Regions from separate parts of the Marinomonas algae genome, predicted to be linked through region 2. Evidence: riboswitches for the same ligand, from Rfam matches in the RefSeq annotation. Region 2 holds a riboswitch; the other holds the start of a gene.
The links. Region 2 has a riboswitch for FMN ahead of ACMUMQ_RS06000 (6,7-dimethyl-8-ribityllumazine synthase). Riboswitches for the same ligand answer to the same signal wherever they lie in the genome.
Positions count from the first base shown of each region.

Region 1: another riboswitch for FMN. It lies ahead of ACMUMQ_RS08100 (DMT family transporter); the one in region 2 lies ahead of ACMUMQ_RS06000 (6,7-dimethyl-8-ribityllumazine synthase).

Region 1 is NZ_JBLIXK010000004.1:33,001-40,776, forward strand. Features, by position in the region: gene ACMUMQ_RS08090 (dihydrolipoyl dehydrogenase family protein) at 1-556, opposite strand, end outside; gene ACMUMQ_RS08095 (MFS transporter) at 724-1,947, opposite strand; gene ACMUMQ_RS08100 (DMT family transporter) at 2,130-3,065, opposite strand; FMN riboswitch at 3,213-3,390, opposite strand; gene rarD (EamA family transporter RarD) at 3,544-4,461, shown strand; gene ACMUMQ_RS08110 (ATP-grasp domain-containing protein) at 4,574-5,380, shown strand; gene ACMUMQ_RS08115 (hypothetical protein) at 5,399-5,851, opposite strand; gene ACMUMQ_RS08120 (DNA-3-methyladenine glycosylase I) at 6,030-6,638, shown strand; gene ACMUMQ_RS08125 (hypothetical protein) at 6,675-7,256, opposite strand; gene ACMUMQ_RS08130 (alanine/glycine:cation symporter family protein) at 7,366-7,776, opposite strand, start outside.
Region 2 is NZ_JBLIXK010000002.1:360,977-368,752, forward strand. Features, by position in the region: gene cobN (cobaltochelatase subunit CobN) at 1-1,164, opposite strand, end outside; gene cobW (cobalamin biosynthesis protein CobW) at 1,179-2,258, opposite strand; gene cobM (precorrin-4 C(11)-methyltransferase) at 2,261-3,052, opposite strand; gene cobJ (precorrin-3B C(17)-methyltransferase) at 3,086-3,862, opposite strand; gene ACMUMQ_RS05995 (MliC family protein) at 3,982-4,347, opposite strand; FMN riboswitch at 4,596-4,768, shown strand; gene ACMUMQ_RS06000 (6,7-dimethyl-8-ribityllumazine synthase) at 4,886-5,377, shown strand; gene ACMUMQ_RS06005 (methyl-accepting chemotaxis protein) at 5,631-7,124, shown strand; gene ACMUMQ_RS06010 (lipopolysaccharide kinase InaA family protein) at 7,280-7,681, opposite strand; gene ACMUMQ_RS06015 (leucine-rich repeat domain-containing protein) at 7,694-7,776, opposite strand, start outside.

The DNA.
Region 1 (7,776 bases), on a different contig from region 2:
GACCAAGCTGCGTACCTGCGTTCACGAATACAAACGTACCTGCCAACATGCCTAACTGGCTCGCCCAGTAGAAGGTGAAAGCACGAATGGTTGTTAAACCCATCAACAGGTTAATCAAGAAGAAAGGGAAAATAGGAACAAGACGAAGCGTGAATAAATAGAAGGCACCTTCTTTTTCAATGCCTTCATTAAAGGCTTTTAAACGGTCACCGAAGCGCTTTTGCACTGTGTCTTGAAGCAAATAGCGGGAAACAAGAAAGGCTAACGTCGCACCGATACTGCTGGCAAAGGAAACGATTAATAAACCCCAACCTAAACCGAACAAAGCGCCAGCGGCTAATGTCATAATCGCAGCGCCTGGCAAAGACAAGGCAGTCACAATCACGTACAAGACCAAAAACGCACCGCCAATCAACAGAGGGCTTTCAGCACGCCATGCTTCAAATGTATCTAAACCTGACTTCAAACCCTCGAGAGTGAGTAGCTTATGCAAATCAAAATAAAAAAATACGGCAGCAAGTACCGCGATGATGACCAGTAACCCAATTTTCTTCATGTAAGACTCCAATACAATCATTCCAGTGCAAATCAACACGTTATGCAGCTGATGTTATAAATATTAGACGTCAAAAGGAGAATAATGTTACAAATTCAAAAATTATTTCTGAGATAAACTCTCAAAAGCCACAATTCGTCCATTTTATGTGGCTAATAAGACCAACTTTATCTATTAGATATTTTAGAAGAAGCAATTAAGCGGAATACTAAAAAGCAAGCAGATAAGCCTAAGGCGCAAATCACTAAAACCATAGAAACTAATCCGTTCACGCCAAACAGAGTCACAAGCGTCGCAAAAACTGGCGGCCCGATTGTCGCACCAAGATTACCAAATTGAGCAATAAGCCCATAACCCTGAGCTTGTTCTGCCGGATTTCTTGCCAATACAGGAATCAAGGCTAACGATGCACCAGGAATCATACCTAAGAACAAAATCAGCACACCAACAACAAAAGCAAACCAAAGCGGCTCTTGATATACAAACAACAAAATAAGACCGCACATCGCCACGGTGGAGTAAGCCATCATGGCAACACGTTGAGGTTTCATAACATACTGCGCCAGCGCACCAGCAATAAAGGTTCCACTGGTACTGACTAATGGTAAAACCACCAGCATCAAAGCTTGGATAGTTGAGTCACTCACTAAACGAGGAATGTACGTCAGTAAGGACACTAGCGTACAGGTATAAAAAAGAAACACTGTACTGGGCAAAAGCGCTCTTGGGTTACGGTAAACATTCAGCATTTGACGTAAAAAACTGCCTTGATTGGCACTCACAGGCGCAATATCCAATACCGGGTTCTTACGTAGCAATACAAATAACACAACGCCCATCAAAGAGATCAACACACCGTGGCTAAAAAACAACTCACGCATGCCATAATTATCCAGCGTCCATTTACCCACGCCACCACTTACTGCGAAAGCCACTCCAAAAAAGGTTCCCCATAATCCCATGGTTAAAGATCGATGCTTGTCCGAACTTAACTTGGCAATTAACGTCGGTGCAGAAACCACCACGCCCAGTTGAGAAAAACCTTCTAAAATTCGTGTAATAAAGATCAATTCAAAAGGCGGTAATGTCGCTTGGATAAAAGACAAAATACCGCCTAAAAACAATGCGCCCATTAATACTTTCAGATAACCCACTCGGCTCGCAATCAGACCGCCAAATACGCCAAAGACTAAACCAGCCACACCCACAACAGACAAAGCAGCGCCTGTTAATGTTGCTCCTGTTTGATAATGCTGTAGCAAAGCGTCATAGGAAATAGAGAACTTGGCAAATTGCATGGCGGCAGAAACACCCGCAATCCAAAGAAATATGACGGGGATAAACTGTGTTTTTATTTCAGGAATGTGTGTTTTAAGGGACTCAGATGGCATTTATTTTCCTTATCGAAAGCGTCCATATTGAAAAACAAAAGAAGCAATCTTTCTAATCTTGATCTTTTGGGCAGAAATAGGCGCGCTATTCTAAATCAAAGTCGCCGCTTTAGGGGATAGGAAAGGAGAAAATATAAAGAATAGCTTAACGTAAATCACATTAAGCTATTCAACTGAGTTGATTAGGACTGATGAGTCACAATCGTAAGATCGGACTTTCGAAGCTCTTTAAAGCGCAATCCAATGTTGCCAAAGATAAGCAGAAATCCACCGATAATTTGGTAGAAGGTTAAATCCAAATCTAAAAAGTACCAGTTAATCGCCGCAGCGAAAACAGGGAAAGACAACTCAGCTAACGTTGCCAATTGCGCAGGCACTGTTTTCAGTCCTTGATAATAGAACCACATGCCAATGAAGCCGCTTAGCAAAGCCATGGCAACCACTAGGCTCAGATCGACAGATTTCATTGCCGTTAAGCTGCTCGTCTGCGCCAGCGCTAAAGGCAATAATACCAACAGGCCTGCGACAAAGCGGCCAGACATAATCGCATTAGCAGGTATGTTTTGATGCGATAAGTACTTCCCACATACCGTTGCCGCGCCCCATGCAAAAACAGCAATTAAGGTATATCCATAGCCTTTAAAAATGCTCATGTTATCACTAGAGTAATGCCATTGAGCCTCTCCTAAGGTGCGTAAATCTGGCCACATCATCACAAAACTACCAAAAAGAATCACCACAGCCCAACGTAAAAATTGACCTTCAATGCGCTCTTTCAAGAACCAATAAGCCAACAAGATCGCAATCACGGGTTGTAGCTTCTGCAGCAAAATCACCACGGTTGGATTCAAATATTGAAACGCTTCGGTGAATGCCAAGGTTCCCACAGCGGAGCCAACGCCACCAATGAAAAACAAACACAGAAAGCTATTCATCGACATGTGGCGATAAACATGGCGTGCACGCCAAAGCATAGGACTAACAAATAGCACCAAAGTAAGGTGTTCAATAAGAACAATTTGCAGAGTGGAATAACCCGCACCCAAAAGTGGATAACGAATTAAAGTATCAAGCGCCCACGTAAAGCACGCGATCATGATAAAGAATGTTCCTGCCATCTTGGTTTCTCCAATAAGTAAGATGCACAGGGGTGATGAGGAATATACCAAGACACTTACATAACCAAAGCATGTAAGAAAAAACGCGTAGAAAGCGCCAACAAAAATGACCATTGCTCGCTAAGAGAAATGATCCTTTGTTGCTTGGTCGATCTTCTATCATCCGGACTGTAACCGTCGGCTCTGGAGTCTCACCAGATCTGCTGACCTTAGATTTTCAATTGCTATTCAATCTAAGCGCTCGCGGGCTTTTTAATGCAATACCAAAGAAGCATTTTATTAAATTACCGCCGGTGGGGAATTTCGCCCCGCCCCGAAGTTCGATTAATGTAAAAAGTAATGGACTAACTCTAAACCCATCCTCGTTTTTAGGCAATATACTCAGCCACGAGAAAGCCATTTTATGCTGCATCTTAGCTAAAAATTGCTATACACTTCCGTCCTCTCATTAAGATTCTCTGAATGAAAAGGAATTTACGTGCAAACATCTTCAAGAAGTGGCGTTTTTTACGCGTTAAGCGCCTTTATTCTGTGGGCGATTACTCCCATTTACTTTAAGGAAATGTCGTTTCTTCCTGCAACAGAGATCCTTTCACATCGTATTATCTGGTCTTGTCTCATTGTCTTAGTCTTAATTCTAATACTAGGTTACGGCAAAGCACTTAAAGCCGTGATTCAATCGCCAAAAACCTTAATGGCTATGGCAATTTCTACTGTGCTGATTGCAATCAACTGGGGAACATTTATTTGGGCCGTACAAAACGACCAAATGCTTAGCGCCAGCTTGGGTTATTACATTAATCCGCTCATTAGTATTTTATTGGGTGTGATCTTTTTCAAAGACAAACTAGATAGAGTTCGTAAGGCCGCGGTTCTTTTATGTTTTGGAGCAGTGGCGTTTGAGGTAATCAAATTTGGCTCTTTGCCTTGGGTTGCTTTATCTCTCGCCATCAGCTTTGGCTTTTATGGCTTAGTACGTAAAAAAGTCGCAGTGGATAGTTTTACTGGTATGGCGATTGAAACAGGAATCCTTTTGCCTTTCGCGCTCACTTATTTGATGTTGACGGATTCTTCCTCTGGGAATATTTTCGACAACAGCACAACAACCAATTCATTACTTTTCGCGGCGGGCCCTGTCACCATGATTCCACTCATGTGTTTTGCGGCGGCGGCGAATCGCGTCAGCATGGTTACGCTCGGCTTTTTTCAATATATTGGTCCAACCGGCATGTTTATTTTGGCGGTATTTTTATATAACGAACCCTTAAGTATCGATAAGCTGATTACCTTTATTTTGATTTGGGCAGCTTTGGCTATGCTGGTGTTCGACTCTATTCGTCGAATGCGTAATACTCGCGCAAGAAACGCATTACAAAAAAGCCAAGAAACGCTCTAAAATCGGCTTATACAGATAAGTCGATTTTTTACGATTTTAGGTGAGATTTTTATTCCCTTTTTCCTCGCTTAAGCACACAATCGGCGCCTCTTTGGCCACTGATACGACTTAAATGAAAATCATCTCTTTTGATGCATTACGAACACTTCATTTACCGAATGTTCGATACATAAAACCTGAATCTATGTATGAACATTTAGATGAAATCAAACAGGCGGATTGGCTGCTTTTTCCTCAGTATTGGCAATTAAACGCCTTAATATTTGGCCTTAAAAAGCGCATATTTCCTAGCTTAGCCTCTTACATGATTGGTCATGACAAGATCGAAATGACTCGTACATTTCGTACAGTGGCGCCAGCACATCACCCTTATACTGTGATTGCAGCAAACACACCTTATGAAGCAGACAAAATCTGGGACGAAATGCCATCGCCTTTCGTGGCGAAAATTCCCCGCAGCAGCATGGGAAATGGTGTCTTCTTGATTGAAACATTAGGGCAATGGCGTGATTACATCGCTCAGACAGATGTGCTTTATGTGCAGGAGTACTTACCCATTGACCGCGATATGCGCATCATTTGGGTCGGGAATAAAATCGTCAATGGTTACTGGCGCTTACAGTCGGACAATGGTTTCCACAATAACATTAGCCAAGGCGGCCAAGTGGAAGTGGCTTTGATTCCAAAAGAAGCTCAAGACTTAGTGACCTTTTTAGCGGAATCATTGGACATTAACCATGCTGGATTCGATGTTGCGATGGTCGGCTCTGTTCCTTATGTAATTGAGATCAATCGTATTTTTGGGAACCAAGGAATCAGTAGCATTCAGCACGATGTGAATAATGAGCTTCTCAATTATCTAAATGAGCAGCATGTATTATCTACTGCAGGTTTGATTGATCAGCCAAGCGGGTTTTAGGCAAGAAGGTTAGAGAAGCTACTTTTCCATAGCGGTGAGCGCTTGCCTCAAATACAAGGCAACATCACCCTGTGAGCGAGTTTTGATAGAGCACTCTTTGATGGCTATCAAGTAGTCTGTGGCAAACTTTTTCTCTGAGTGGCGGTCATCTAGATATTCTATAAATCGCGACTGTTGACGGTTAAACAGCTTTTTCATCAATTTAGCTTGAGCAAGGTTCCCGCCATACAACTTAAGCAGTTTCGGATCAATCACATCATTCTCAAGGTAGCGGGCATAACCAAACAGGCCTTTATGTATGATTTCCTTGTCTTCTGGCGAGTACACAGACTCTGAACTTTCGAGCTTGCTATTAACGAAGTCCACCAACGCCAAGCAGGAGTGAATTTCATTGATAGAGGTTTTAGCCATAGCGTTCGTCATGGAAAAGAAAAAAATGACAAACAAAGTACTGTGTTTATAGATATTCAAGCCGCCTTCCTTTTTATTATTTATCACTTAGACCAAAAGCGCCTAAATGCACACCTGACACAAAGTATATTAGTACCGCCTTTTTAGGGTGTCATGTTGTGAATTATTCTTAATAAAATATCATACAAAGTACACAGAGCGCACACAATGAATCTCGTAAGCCAACGGCGTAAAAGATATGAAGCAGGAAAACAACGCATTGATTGACCAGAAAACTCGTTGCGCATGGACAAACTCCGCACCGAATTTTCCTCGTTATCACGATGAAGAATGGGGCTTTCCTATTGCAGATGATCGACGTTTGTTTGAGAAGCTATGCTTAGAAACCTTTCAGTCAGGTTTAAGCTGGCGCACTATTTTGAATAAACGCGAAAGCTTCCGTGAGGCGTTTCAGCACTTTGATTTCCACAAAGTGGCCACCTTTGATGAGCAAAAAGTAGCAGAGCTCTTAGCTAACAAAGACATAATACGCAACAAACGTAAAATCCTCGCGGTTATTAACAACGCGAAGTGCGCACAAGAAATGGTGAGAACAGAAGGATCGCTTGCTGCTTTTTTCTGGCGTTATGAGCCTGATGAAGGCTCGTTACCGCAACCAGAGACTCAAACCACCTGCAAAGAATCTATTGCCTTATCTAAAGCGCTCAAGAAGCTTGGCTGGACTTTCGTTGGCCCAACAACGCTTTACGCTTTTATGCAGTCTATGGGATTAATAAACGACCACGCTGAACATTGTTTTATGCGAGCAAAAATAGACCAAGCCAGAAAAGCGTTTAAAAGGCCCTAACACTATGACAATCATAGTGCCCAAGAGAAATGCCTACTACAGTACGATTTCTCGACGGTAATCTTTCAGCTCAACACCTAAAAACATACTTAATAGTACTCCGTCGTTTTCAAGCTGGTCTTCATTATTATGATTAAGAATATTGATTCTCCGACCGTCTTCAGTCAGTAAATTCAATTCAAAGCAGGCATAACTCAAGGCATTTTTACGCTTAATTATTTTGTTATTTATTTGCAAAGATACAATGTGCTGTAGTTTTACATTTCGATCTTTGTGGTTTTCAAACACACCTAATTTTTTATCAAAACGAGCGCGACGCAAAAACGGTTGGATTAACATAATGCCAAAAGCACCAATGGCAATACCAAACCCACCAACAAATATTGAAAGATCATAGTGAGCAGAAACAACTAACAAATACGCAGCCAGACTCGCTAAAAAGCCGCCGACAACAATATAGACAACACAAAACATCATGGCGCCAACTGTCGGTCTTAAATAGGCGTTATTTTTCGTTATAACCAGTGTATGCGAAAGAAACTTGGGGCCATCTTTAAGCAAAGTACGTGTCAAATCCACAACGTAGGAGTCACTTCCGTTTGTGTTGTTCTCTATCATTCCGCTACCTCAATCATTAAGGAATGCTCAAATGCATCTCACATAAAAAAACCCACCGAAGTGGGTTTGTTTTATATCATGTAATTACGCAGAAATCGTTAGTTAAAAATTACTTGTCGTAACTCTTAATTTCACCAGATTTCACACGAGCAACAAATGATGCCAATTCTTTCTTAACGATCGGCATTAGGAAATACAAACCGATGATGTTGAAGATAGACATTGCAAAGATAGCCGCATCAGAGAAGTCGATTACCGCACCAAACTGAATAGTTGCACCAACGATTACGAAGAAGCAGAACATCAATTTAAACGCTAGCTCAACTTTTTTGCTTTCACCGAATAGGTAAGTCCAAGCTTTCAATCCGTAGTATGACCAAGAGATCATAGTAGAGAATGCGAACATAACAACGGCTAATGCCAACAAGTATTTGAATACACCAGCTGTTTCAGTGAATGAAGCCGCTGTTAGAGTAACACCCGTTAAACCACTACCATCAAATGGGCCAACGTTTAGGCC
Region 2 (7,776 bases):
CACAAAACGCGCTCGCTCTTCGTGTAATTCATAACGCACCAAATCAACTTGAGCCGTTTCATTGTAATGGCTTAAGGCTTTGAAGCTCACCGCACGAGTCACAATACGTCCGTCCATTTCTGGCAATACAATTTGCATCGCCACATCACGGCTTCGTAAACCTTGTGTTTGTGCTTGCCAATCTTCTTGCGTACTGCCAGATAAAATGAGCTGTAAAACAGGAATAGGAGAATCAAAAGCAGATTGAAAATCGGTTGGCTCAGACGCCAGATCCGGGCTGCCCACTCGATTTGCGGCAAAGCCTGTAGTGTTTAAAATCACTTTGGCTTGAGTTTGTTCAGCGAGGCTTTCGACCAAACCCACAGACACATTGTCTTTTAAGGAGCTGACTGCAATAGCCAAAGGCACCAAACCTTCTTGCTCCATAATGCTCAGAAGAGCATCGAACATGGCGGTATTACCCGATTGCAGATGGGAACGATAAAACACCACCAACGCCACAGGCTTGTCATCTAATGATGACTCATAATAACCACGCCATTCATTCAAGCTGGCAGCACGACCTTGATTCTCACCATTAGCTCGAAAATAGATCAATGCGCTGGGCAAAGGAGCCGGCTCAAGCCAAGTAAGCGGCTCATGAGATGACTCTTGATTAAAAAATTCTTGTGTCAGAAAACGCAGGCATTGTTCGTTATTCGCCTGACCACTCTCCCGTAAATATCGCCATACACGATGCGCATCTTCCATTGAGCAGGTTGACGACTTCATTAACTCAACATCTGGCGTGTCGTCTCCGGGAACCAAGATCAAGGTACGATTCGATTTGGCGCTCGCCCAAGCCTGTAAACGCTGAAAACCATAAGGCCAATAATGCTCGCCACCCAACAAGGAAACGACCACTACTTTGGCCTTTTCTAGTACCTTGTCTTCATAAAGGTCATACGCGGCTGGCTTGGCTAATTGCATCCAATTGGCAAGGCGAACACTGGGCAAGATTGCGGCAAGTTCATCTATTGAATGCAACACATCCAAGGCGTTTCCAAGCGCACCAAGCACAGAATCCGCCGCAGCCAAGATCACCAGATCCGCAGGGCTTTGTCCTAAATCGACAATGCCTTCATCGTCTACAAATCCGCCCGGTTTGGCTGCCAGTAAATGCATACTTCGACTATTTCCTAAGAAGTAAGAGCATTATGCAGAGCACTTTCGATGCTCTCTTTTGTGATGCCTTTACCAATAAACACCAATTGCGTTTGGCGGATTTCATCGGCTTGCCATAACCGATCGAAATAACGGTCTAAACGTTTGCCAACCGCTTGAAACACTTGTCGCATTGGCTTGCCATGAACAGCGGCAAACCCTTTGATACGAAAAATATTATGCTCTTCCAATAACTGAGAAAGAGTTTCCTGCAATAAGTCAGATTGCACTTCGCCAAGGCTCACCACAAAAGAATCAAAATGATCGTGGGCGTGATCGTGATGTTCGCCGTGCGCGTGATGATGATCATGATGATTGTGCACTTCGTCGATTCGACTTTCTGTCGCGGCATCAATACCTAATAAAGCATCCAGCGCCACTTCGCCATTTTCGATGTAGGCAGTCTTCACGCTTTTTGGCACTTCATGACGAATGATGCTTTGTACACGAGTACGAGCTTCGTCATCTAATAAATCGTTTTTCGTCACCACCACAAGATCCGCAGCGCTTAGCTGATCATCCAATAACTCTTGCAAACTTGGGTCATGATCAAGGCTGTCGTCTGCTTCTCGCTGAGCTTGTACTTTATTTTCATCGTGAGCGAAACGACCTGCGGCAACCGCCGCGCCATCAACAACCGTGATCACCGCATCCACTGTGCAATGTTCTTTAATGCCCGGCCAATTAAAGGCTTGCACCAAAGGCTTAGGCAAGGCCAAACCGCTGGTTTCAATTAAGATGTGGTCAATGTCGTCACGACGCGCCACCAGCTGCTCCATCACAGGTAAAAACTCTTCTTCTACCGTGCAACAAATACAACCGTTCGCCAGCTCATAAAAGCCATCGTCACTGCGTTGGCCGCTTTCTTGCTCGTCGTCACAATCCAAAGGACAAGAACGGAGCAATTCTGAATCTATGTCCAATTCACCAAATTCATTCACAATGACCGCAATGCGTTTGCCTGCGGCTTGCTTTAACACATTAGACAGTAAAGTGGTTTTACCGCTTCCTAAAAAGCCAGTGACAATCGTTGTTGGAATTTTATTAAGTTGCATGATTAACCCTGCTCTTTGGAGTTTTTGTTTTTAGGTTTATGTATTTTTCTGAAGATATGCGCTTGCCCTTTATCGTATAAATAAGAGTCGGCGAAATCGTCGGTATCCAGTACTTTCCCAACCAAAATCAAGCTGGTGCGAGTGAATTTTTTCTCACGGACTTTCGCAACGATGTCCGCCAAGGTGCCAACCACATAATCTTGATCTGGCCAGCTGGCTCGATAACACACCGCCACAGGGCAATCTTCGCCATAATGGGGAATCAGTTCTTCAACGATTTTATGAATGCGTGTGATGCCCAAATGAATGGCCAAGGTCGCGCCACTTTGTGCCAACGCGGGTAAACGTTCACGCTCTGGAAATGGAGTTTTGCCTTCATAGCGCGTCATAATGACGGTTTGTGATACGCCCGACAATGTCAGTTCTTTTTTCAATAAGGCCGCAGACGCTGCCACGGCGCTGACTCCCGGAATTACTTCATAGTCTATATCGAGTGCTTCCAAGCGACGAATCTGTTCGCCAATAGCGCCATATAAAGCCGGATCGCCAGACTGCAAACGCGCAATGTCTTTGCCCTCTTTCGCGGCTTGTTCGATGACAGCGGTGGTTTCCTCTAGGTTCATTTCAGCGGTATCGTAAATGGCTTCCGCCGTGCCACGAACACTGTCAATCACTTGCGTTGGAATCAAAGAACCCGCGTATAAAATGACCGCGCAACGTTCGATGGTTTTCACGGCTTTCACTGTCATTAAGTCAGGATCACCCGGCCCTGCGCCAATAAAATAGACTGTCATGTATTATTACTCATTCAGTATGCGATGGATTTCCTAGAGTTTTTTCGAATAGCCGCGAGGTGTGTAAATCCATTCTTTCTCGCCATTTACTATGTGTTTGGAATCTGAATTCCCCACACTCACCATGGTAAACATGTCCACATCTTTGGCGTCTAATTCTCCCAGCGTCGTGAAAGTGATGTCTTCTTCTGGTCTGGTTAATTGACGGCCAATCATCACAGGCGTGCTTGCAGGACGATATTGCAACAAGACATCACGGGCGTGATTCAATTGCCAGTCGCGCTTTTTAGAAACAGGATTATAAAAAGACACAACAAAATCGCCCATACCACAAGCATGAAGGCGTTTATCTATGGTTTCCCAAGGGGTTAATAAATCCGATAAAGAGATCGTACAGAAATCGTGGCCTAACATAGCGCCAACTCGGCTTGCGCCCGCTTGCATCGCGGAAATACCTGGAATCACTTCAATATCAACATCGAGCCATTCTGGGTGATTTTCTTTGCCTTGAAGTTGTAAATCTAAGAGTTCAAACACTAAGGTCGCCATGGCATAAATGCCAATATCGCCACTGGAAATAAGTGCTGTATTTTTACCTTGTGCTGCAAGCGTAAGTGCCAAACGCGCTCGACCGATTTCTTCGCCTAACGGCAAATCGTGGAAGGTTTTTCCGTCACTTAATTCACCCAGCAACTCTAAATAGTAACCATAAGCGACCCAGTCACTGCAGGCCGTTAATGCTTTTGTTGCATTCGGCGCAACCAAACCTAGATCACCGGGCCCCATGCCCATTACAAATAACTTGCTCATTCATTCTCTACATATAACAGAGCGCAACCTGCGCGAATGGCGTTATTGTACACGGAATGGAGGCTTAACGAGATGAAAAGGCTGGAATTTAAAGTGAGAGATGTTCAGGTAAAAGCAGATTAAGAATCAACATGCAGCAAAAGGCATTGAATCTCTTTTGCGCTTTTTGTGCTTAACACGGCTTTTTCACTTTGAATGACAAAGGACAAAGACTCTCCTAGGAAAGAAGATCCTGACGCACTCACAGCATGATTCAGTAAGTGTGTTTCATTTTTCCATGTTAATTCTGCTTGATCACCATGAAAGTAGACATTCAGCAGCTTATCATCACAGGAATAAACAGCAGCGTTAGTCTGCACCACATCCTCAATTTCATAAACTTCCTCCTCAATAACCTTCTCGTTATTGACGGAAGAACAAGCTACAACAGCAAGTGCCATAAAGGTAATCAGTGTGCTGCGCAAAAATAAAATAAGCGACGTCATAATGTAGTACTCCTTGCTGACATTAACCCTTTATTCCATATAATACATTTAAACATAAATGGCTGCTTTATCTATCTTACATCGACGATACTTTTGAAATGTGTATTGTATCAGTAGGAATGAGTAACTTTTTGTTGCAGCCTTAGCCTATCTCAAACGCTTCCTAAATTTCATCACATTTACTCCTTATCTTGCTTTGACACAAGACAACAAATAAAAGTATATTCAGCCCATCGGAAAAATTCCGATTTCGTTCTCGGGGCGGGGTGAAACTCCCCACCGGCGGTAAAGATAATACGTAAACGTAGCATCTAAGCCCGCGAGCGCCTTTTAGCATTTTTATATAGAAGTGCTTTTAGGGTCAGCAGATCTGGTGAGACTCCAGAGCCGACGGTTATAGTCCGGATGATAGAGAGCGTGTCAGACAAAACCTCTAGCAGAGTCGTATTCTTACGTCACTGTATTAAGGTATGCCATTTACATGGTGTTTTTGCCTGCCCGTTCGCCCTGATTCACCTTATATTTATAGGATTTTAAAATGAATCAGAGCTCAACGAATCACATTGATTTCACACCAGCAACAAAACGTATTGCGATACTTCACGCCGCTTGGCATGAAGAGATCGTATTGAATTGCGTTAACAGTTTCAAAGATGAGTTAATTTCTCGCGGATACGATGCATCACTTATTGATGTCATTCCTGTACCCGGTGCTTATGAAATTCCTCTACAAGCAAAGCTATTAGCAAAAAGCGGTCAATATGCCGCCATTGCTGGCAGCGCATTGGTTGTTGATGGCGGAATATATCGACATGATTTTGTCGCGCAAACAGTGTGTAATGCTCTTATGCAAGTGCAGTTAGAAACTGAAGTACCGGTTTTAACCGCTGTACTGACGCCTCATAATTTCCATGAACATGATGAGCATAAAGATTACTTTAGTCGTCATTTTGTGAAAAAAGGGGCCGAGCTTGCCAATGCATGCGATCAAGCGATTCGCTTAACAGAAAGTGCAAAAGCCTTTGGCTAAAGCCAACTTAGCCCTAAATTAAAGCCCTGTGCATAGCCTATGCTCAGGGCTTTTTTATTTTCTTGTTCTCTTCTTATGCGCCCTTTCATTAAATGCTCTAAGCACTATTACCTATAAAATATCTGAGCACTATAAATTCACTTTATATTACAAATTTCATTGTGATACTTATTGTTTAAATCAAAAGTTTACAACACACTGCTACAATCATGCACGATTGATCTGACCAAATAGACAGAAAGGCAACTTATCCATGAACGCAACACAAAAAACCTTGAAGAACGACCTCTTTATATATCGACTATTGATGAGCCAGGCTCCAATTTTGCTTATCAGTGGTATGCTAGGAGAAAAGCTTTTCTCATTTTCGCTTGTGGCTGCCGCCATTATCGTGGTCGCAACTCAACTTTTTTATAGCCTCTTCAAAGGCACCATTGGCTTCTCCATTGCGGCTGGTGTCATCATTATGCTGGTGTCATCCTTCCTCATTCAAAGCCAATTAGGCTTAATTGAGATGCACTTTCATATCTTTAACTCTATGGTCATGCTGCTAATTTATCAGAAGTGGCAACCTATTCTTGCTGCATTAGTCACAACGGCTCTCTACCACATTGGTTTTATGTTTGTGCAAATGGCAGGAGTTCATATTGGCGATATGCCGATTATGGTGTTTTCAGGCCATCACAGTTTAGGCTTAATGATCGTCCACTGTATTTTCGCTATCGCAGAAGCAAGCTTACTTATGTACATGGCACATCTTATGACAAAGCAATCCGCTGCCAATGTCAAAATTGCCAATACAATTGAGCAGATTTCCAAAAAGAATGATCTTTCTTTAAGAATCGATAAACCGACTTCGGATGGAGAGATCGCACTTAACAACTTATTAGAAAAGCTATCTAATCTGTTTTCAGATTACCAACGCATCGCTTTGTCCTTAGTTCAATCAAGTAAGCACATCAGCCAAATCACAACTGAAGTTAACTCAAGTGTCGATACCAGTAAGCAACGCTCGGACGATACAGTTACTGCTTCTGAAGCGGTTGCCCAATCTATGCAGCATATTTCTCAAAAGAGCTCTGATTCCGCTGAGATTGTTAGTTACTTAGAAAAAGACACACTGAAAGACAGCGAACAAGCACTCACCATCGTAAACGATATGGAATTGCTGGCTAAAGACACGGCTTCTATTGCTGAGTCATTACAGGCTTTAACCTCTGATGTTGACTCCATTACTCAGCTACTGCAATCCATTAGAAGCATCTCAGAGCAAACTAACCTATTGGCTCTGAACGCCGCTATTGAAGCCGCAAGAGCGGGAGAAACCGGACGAGGCTTTGCCGTTGTAGCAGATGAAGTACGAGCACTTGCTCAGCGCTCTAGTGATTCTACGGATGAGATCGAAAAAGTCCTTGAAAACCTTAATAACAGCGTGAGCAAAACCGTTAGTTCCATGACTTCTGGACAAGAAAAAACCCACGTAAATATGGAGCATACGTTAAGTATTTCAGAAGGACTTAATAAAAGAGCTCAGGATGTCAGCCAAATTGCTCAATCCAGCCAAGACATTGCACACAGCACATTGGAGCAAGAACAGGTTATTCAATCCATTAATAACAAGGTTCACCAAAACGCCCAAGCTATCCTTCAATTGGTTGATTTAATGGAGCGCCTAACGAAAAGCAGTGAAGAGATCTTCCAAGTTACGGCAGAATACCAAGACAAAGCCACACTTTTTAAAGTCTAATTGATTAACTAAAAAAATAGAAAAAACTGTTTAACAGCAAAAACATTTAAAGTGTTATTAAGCCTGCGGACATAGTTGAAAAACGATACCGCAGGCTTAATTTTTATAAGTGCTTCACTTCAGAACTCAATACAGATTTTTGCCGTTTAATCTTATTAATTCAAACGACGCAAACTCAACTCTTTATATTTAGCACTCACTTTATCAACATCGACACACAAGCTCAGCATATCATCAATAAAAAAACCAAGCGCTCGCTGCTCTATTACCTCAATCCCTTTTTGCTGATCCAGTGGCAAATTGCCATATTTAGAAGCAGCGCCAAAGTCACCAAATAATACGTGTCCCTTTTCATTGATTAATATATTGTGAGCATACAAGTCGCCATGACTAACCTTACATTTATTAAAATGCAGTACTAAATCATCAACTTGTTCAATGATATGAGCAATCTTTTCAATTGAAAAAGAGAGATCGTCAGCAAATGTATCTCGTGTACAAGAGACCAAACTAGGCGGCATACCTAAATTAAAATAATCTTCGGGAATGAGTTCCATTACTAAAGAAGCTCACCCCTCATCTGGCACTTTTGCTAATGGTTTTACTAAATTGTGATGATTGCCAACAGCTAGGCAAGCATCCAACTCATCTT